Chlorobaculum tepidum TLS: one gene and its partner. The protein of the gene in region 1 interacts with the protein of each later gene in a pairwise test. Links are inferred from orthologs where the notes say so. Each region holds a gene or a part of one and is shown in the gene's direction. Other genes may lie near its edges.

Evidence for each region.
Region 2: the proteins of AYT24_RS02565 (region 1) and ftsA interact in binary tests that used the Escherichia coli proteins (3 or more experiments, as listed by UniProt). The link is inferred for Chlorobaculum tepidum TLS from one-to-one orthologs.

Annotation. Positions count from the first base shown.
Region 1 is NC_002932.3:554,679-557,945, forward strand. Bases 283-3,226 are described here. They hold AYT24_RS02565 (rod shape-determining protein), read left to right. Parts: upstream 283-1,212; coding sequence 1,213-2,241; downstream 2,242-3,226. Other genes in these bases: hisD (histidinol dehydrogenase), read right to left, coding at 283-942; bshA (N-acetyl-alpha-D-glucosaminyl L-malate synthase BshA), read right to left, coding at 2,235-3,226. Also shown: more of hisD, read right to left, coding at 1-282; more of bshA, read right to left, coding at 3,227-3,267. UniProt on the Escherichia coli protein: Forms membrane-associated dynamic filaments that are essential for cell shape determination. Acts by regulating cell wall synthesis and cell elongation, and thus cell shape.
Region 2 is NC_002932.3:25,666-28,904, reverse strand. The notes cover bases 55-2,970. They hold ftsA (cell division protein FtsA), read left to right. Parts: upstream 55-807; coding sequence 808-2,133; downstream 2,134-2,970. Other genes in these bases: ftsZ (cell division protein FtsZ), read left to right, coding at 2,180-2,970; AYT24_RS00160 (cell division protein FtsQ/DivIB), read left to right, coding at 55-793. In the rest of the region: more of AYT24_RS00160, read left to right, coding at 1-54; more of ftsZ, read left to right, coding at 2,971-3,239. UniProt on the Escherichia coli protein: Essential cell division protein that assists in the assembly of the Z ring. May serve as the principal membrane anchor for the Z ring.

The DNA of each region.
Region 1 (3,267 bases):
CGCTTCCTGCATCGAACCGGTTACAACAATCGCGCCGTTATCCGTGAGCGCGCGAGTGATCACCTCGCCACGAAGCATCGTGCCCGCAAGGCGAGCAGCAGTCTCCCGCACGGCGTCGGCCAGCTCGGCGGATGGCGTGATGAGCACCGCTGATGCGTCGGGATCGTGCTCGGCCTGCGCGAACATGTCCATCACGATGAATTCCGGCTCCGCGCCTGCGTCGGCGATAACCACCACTTCTGACGGCCCGGCGATACTGTCGATGGCGACGTGGCCGAACACCTGCTTCTTGGCGAGTGCGACATATTTATTGCCAGGGCCGGTGACGATGTCAACCTTCGGAATGGTCGCCGTGCCGTAGGCGAACGCCGCCACGGCCTGTGCCCCGCCGAGGCGATAGACGCTGGTGATGCCGGCGACTTTCGCGGCAGCGAGGATGTGCGGATTGACCTTGCCCTCAGCGTCGCACGGGGTGGTCATGGAGATTTCATCGACGCCGGCCACCTGCGCAGGCGCGGCATTCATCAGCACCGACGAGGGGTAGGCGGCTTTGCCGCCGGGCACGTAGAGCAGCGCCTTCTCCATCGGCGTGACGCGCTGGCCGAGGATGACGCCACCCTTCTGTTCGTAGAAAAAGCTTTTCTCCGCCTCGTTGCGATGGAACGCCGTGATGTTTGCAAACGCCTCTTCGAGAATGGCGATGAACTCCGGATCAGCCGCCGCGTACGCCGCCTCGATCTCCGCTTCCGGCACCCGCATGTCATAGAGCCGTATCCCCTGGAAGCGCTCGGTATAGTCGAGCACGGCGGCATCGCCCTCCGTTCTGACGCGATACAGAATGTCATCGACCGTCCGCTGGGCATCGGGATCAAACGATACCGTCCGGTTGAGCTGTTCTCTGAGGGCTGCCTCGTCCTGGGGGAAATGGTAGATCGTTAGCACTGCGCTTCTCTGTTTTATAATAATAGTGTGGCTTCGATATGCCGGGTTTTGAACACTTGTCACGTAATGTAAGCATTGGCGCTTTGAAACGAAACTCCGCCCTCAGGAAGAATGCTTGCCAGACAGCTCAAAAAGGGGCATTCCCGCTCACGATTTCATTTGAAATAAAGGTTCCATTAAGTACTTTTAGGCTTCATTCAAAACCTTGGAATCGGGCCTGATTTTGCTACTTCCAAGCCACTATGTACCATACCAAGATACTTACTCACCATGGGCATTTTCAGTGACCTGTTCAGAGACATTGCCATCGATCTCGGAACAGCCAACACCCTCATTTTCATCCGCAACAAGGGCGTCGTGCTTAACGAGCCATCCATCGTCGCCCGCGACCGCAATACTGGCAAAGTCGTCGCCATCGGCCACGACGCCTTGCTGATGCACGAAAAAACGCACCCTGGCATCGTCACCATCAAGCCGCTGGCCAACGGCGTCATCGCCGACTACGAGGCGACCGAAGAGCTGATCCGCGGTCTCATCAATAAAACCAAGAAGCAGTTCTCGCTCGGCATCCGCCGGATGGTGATCGGTATTCCGTCGGGCATTACCGAAGTGGAAAAAAGGGCCGTGCGTGACTCGGCAGAGCATGTTGGCGCCAAAGAGGTCTATCTGGTGGCTGAACCGATGGCCGCCGCAATCGGCATCGGCATCGACGTGAAGGAGCCGATGGGCAACATGATCGTTGACATCGGCGGCGGCACCACGGAAATTGCCGTGATTTCGCTTGGCGGCATCGCCTCCGGCGAATCGCTGCGCGTGGCGGGCACGGACATCACCAGCGCCATCATTCGCCACTTCCGCAAGGCCTACAACCTTGCCATCGGCGAGCGCACCGCCGAAGAGGTCAAGATCAGAATCGCCTCGGCTTATAAGTTGGACAAAGAGCTGACCATGAACGTCCGTGGCCGCAACCTCGTCACCGCCCTGCCGGAGGAGCGTGAAATCAACTCCGCGACTATCCGTGAGGCCATCGCAACACCGATCAGCCAGATCATCACCTCGATCAAGAAGAGCCTCGAAGTCACCAAGCCGGAGCTTTCGGCGGACATTCTCGACCGCGGCCTTTTCCTTGCTGGCGGCGGCGCCTTGATTAAAGGGCTGGACAAGAAGATCAACGAGGAGACCAAGCTGATGGTGCATATCAGCGAAGACCCGCTCACCGCCGTCGCGCGCGGCACCGGAGCAGTGCTCGAAGATCTCGAGAAATACCGCTCGGTGCTGCTTTCGACCAAACGCTACTGAGCTTTGCGCTCGCGAGCCTCGTCGATCAGCCTGCGGTAAAACGCTTCGTATTCTTTGACCTTCAGGGCGGTTTTGAACCGCCCTGCCTGGTTTGCAGCAGCCCCTGAAAAGCGCTGCCAGACTTCGTCGTCCCGTAAAATCGAAAGCGCACTCCGGCTCATTCCCTCGATGTCGCCATGCGGATGGCGGAAGCCGTCCACTCCTTGCCGCACGAATTCCGGAAAACCGCCGGCATCGGTCACCACAACAGGCACGCCGCAGGCCATTGCTTCGAGTGCGGCGAGGCCAAACGATTCGACGTTGCTTGGCATCAGCATCAGGTCGGCGATAGACAGCAGCGGTACGATGTCATCGAGCTTGCCGAGAAAGCGCACCCTGTCTCCGATGCCGTAATTCCGCACCCAGGTCTCCGCCTCGCTGCGATCCGGCCCGTCACCCACCAGCAGCAGGGTGGCCGGAATCTCGCGCCGGATGCTTTCGAACACCGCCAGCACATCCATGATGCGCTTGACCGGCCGGAAGTTCGAGATGTGAATCACTACCTTGCCGCCATCCAGCCCAAGCAAATCCCGCCGTCCGGGCAGGCGCTTGAACACGGCGGTATCGACAAAGTTGTGAATCACCTCGATCTTTTTGCGCGGTGTGAACATGCGAATGGTCTCGTCGCGCAAGTAGCCTGACACCGCCGTTACGCCGTCCGACTTGTTGATGGCGAGTCGCACCGCGTCGCTCATGCTCCGGTCGGCACCAACGATGGTGATGTCGGTACCGTGCAGCGTTGTGACGATGCGGAAACACTCCGCCGCGGGGCACTTCTCTTCGAGCATTTGCCGGGCCAGCATGGCGCTGATGGCGTGGGGAATGGCGTAGTGGGCGTGCACGACGTCGAGCTTTTCATAAAACGCCACCTCGGCAATCTTCGATGCCAGCGCCAGTGAGTGGTACGGCGTTTCGAACAGCGGATAGTTCATCGCCTCGATCTCATGGCAATAGATGTTCCGCGAATAAAGCCCAAGCCTGAACGGA
Region 2 (3,239 bases), 530 kb from region 1 along the record:
CGCGCTGCTGCTCGCGGCGGTCGCGGCGCTCTCGTGGTACGCCACGCAGTGGAAGCAGCAGGTGACGGTCCACCGGGTGGTGGTCAGCGGCGTGAACCTGATTCCCACCGCTTCCATCGAACGCCGCCTGAACCGGTTCAAGGGAAAAAATCTGGATGAGGTCAGGCTCGACGATGTCCGCCGGGCGCTCGCCCCGGAACCCTGGATCAAGCAGATGCGAATCAGCAAGGAGCTGAACGGCATTCTGCGCGTCGGCATCGATGAGCGGCGTCCGGCAGCGCTCATGGCTGACGCGGGACAGCCACTGATTATCGATACGGAAGGAAATCTTTTGCCCGACGAAGCAGTCTCGGAGCGCTTTCGCCTTGTGCCGGTATATGGCGCGAGAAGCACTCGCCCGGCGCGCCCCGGAGGCGTCCGACGGCTGAATGACAAGGACCGGAATCTGCTCTTCGAATTGCTCGTCGCCTTCGATCAAAGCACTTACGCCCGGCTGATGGTTTCAGCCATTCATCTTACCCCCGACAACCAGACATGGTTCACCGTGACGGGGTCGCCAATACGCTTTGTTGTCGGAAACGACGGGAATTTCAAGGAAAAATTGAAAAAATTCGAGATATTCTGGCAAAAGGTTGTTGCAAAAAAAGGCATCGATTGTTATGAGTCGGTCGATCTTCGCTTCCGGCAGAGAGTGTTCGCCACTTCGCCCGTAAACGAAGAAGCCTCCGTAGATTCTACAGCGGCGCCGGTTGCCCCGCCTGCGGGCGGCCAACTTCCCGATGAACACCATTGAACTCAAAACTTCTCATGCCGAAGAGCAATATTGTAGTCGGTCTCGATATAGGTACAACCAAGGTCTGCGTCGTCGTCGCCGAAAAGGACGACGTCGGCAAGCTCAACGTCCTCGGCAAGGGGCGCGCCAACTCTGAGGGGTTGCAACGGGCGACGGTGGTCAACATCAACAAGACGGTTGACGCCATCAGGAAGGCGGTGGCCGATGCTGAACGCGAGTCGTCGATCAAAATCAAGGGAGTCAACGTCGGCATCTCCGGCGCGCACGTCCACTGCATCTACAGCAACTCCGAAATCAGCGTCAACCAGTCGGGCATCGTCAACGAGTCCGATGTGCGGCGCTTCCTCGAAAAGGCCAAAACCAACATCCGCTATCTCGACATCGACCACGAGATCATTCACGTCATTCCACAGGAGTTCATCGTCGATGACCAGGATGGCGTGCTCGATCCGATCGGCATGGCCGGAACGATCATGCGCGGCAGCGCCTACATCGTCGTTGGACTTCGGACCAAGATCCGCAACATCAAGCAGTGCATCGAAAAGGCAGGCCTCGAAGTCAGCGCCATGACCTTTGAGCCGGTGGCCTCCGGTCTCGCCGTGATGAAGGAGAGCGAGAGGCGGAGCGGCGTGGTGGTGATCGACATCGGCGGCGGCACCACCGAGGTGGCCATCTACATCGACGGCGCGATCCGTTATTCCGAGGTGATCAAGGTTGCGGCCAACGATGTGACTCACGATGTGGCCTATGGCATCAAGGCACTCAACGACGTGGCTGAAGAGATCAAGATCCAGCACGGATGCGCCTATGCAAAGGTGCTCGACAAGGAGGAGGAGATCCTGATCGAGAGCATCGAGGGACGGCCGAGCAAGTCGTTCCCGAAAAGCTCCCTGACGGTGATCATCGAAGCCCGCATGATGGAGATTTTCGAACTGGTGCGAGACATCATCAAGCGCTCGGGCTACTACGACTACCTGAACGCCGGAGTCATCATCACCGGCGGCGGCGCGCTCTTGCCCGGCACCGGCGAGCTGGCCAGGGACATTCTCGGTCTCGACGTGCGCACGGGCTATCCGGAAGGGGTTTCGGGCGGCATCAAGGATGCGATCAACAACCCGATGTACGCAACGGTGATGGGTCTGGTAGCTCACTCGCTCCAGAACAATCTGTACCAGGATTACGGAGAGGTTGCCCCGGCACCGTCCGGGCAGACTCAGGAGCCGGTTACGTCTTCTCCTGAACCCTCGCAGGCTCAACAGAGTCCCGAGCAGAATCCCGATACCCCGCCAACCGGAAAGAAGTTTGTTGACCGTCTGAAAAAGTTTTGGGATCAGTTGTAGCAGAGATAGTTACCTGTAACGACAGGAAAAACAAGGAATAGAGAGTATGGCATTCGAACTCGATCCAGGCCTGTTCGACAGCGATCAGGACAGCGGAGTCAATATCAAGATTGTCGGCGTCGGCGGATGCGGCGGCAATGCCGTCAACAATATGATGGACCGGAAGATCAGCGGCGCCGAGTTCGTCGTCTTCAACACCGACCGCCAGGCGCTCCTGAACTCCAAGGCGCCGATCCGCGTGCAAATTGGCAAAAAGGCCACCAACGGCCTTGGCGCGGGGGCCGATCCTGCCAAGGGACGGCTCGCTGCCGAGGATGATCGCGAGCTGATTGCCATGCAGTTGCGGGGGGCCGACCTCGTCTTTATCGCGGCTGGCATGGGCAAGGGCACCGGCACCGGCGCAGCGCCGGTCGTCGCCTCCATCGCCCGCAATATGGGCATCCTTACCATTGGCGTCGTCACCCGCCCCTTCAGCTTCGAGGGGCAGATCAAGGCGCGTATCGCCGACAGCGGCATCACCGAACTGCGCAAGTATATCGACACGCTCATCATCGTCGAGAACGAAAAAATCCTGAGCATCGCCGATGAAGGCGTCAGCGCCACCGAGGCCTACAACATGGCGAATGACGTGCTGTTCCGGGCGGTCAAGGGTATCGCCGACATCATTACCCACCACGGCCACGTCAACGTCGATTTCGCAGACGTCCGAAGCATTATGCAGAGTGCGGGTGACGCGGTCATGGGGTCTGCCGCCGCTGCCGGAGAGCGTCGCGCACTGAAAGCCGCGTCGGATGCGGTCACCAGTCCGTTGATGGAGGGGGTCAAGATGCGCGGTGCCAAGGGGGTGCTGGTCAACATCACGGGCGATGTGACCATGCGCGACATCGCTGATGCCATGAACTACATCGAAGAGCAGGTTGGCAGCGATGCCAAGATCATCAATGGCTATGTCGATGAGCCGCAGGTATCGGGCGAAATCCGGGTCACGGTAATTGTCACCGGTTTCAAGAGAGTTGAACCGGGAGAGGAGCGACAACCCGCTTCGTCCTCCGGACAGCAGGAAAAGACGCTGCCTAAAGCCCACCACGTGCAGGGTTTCGGACGTC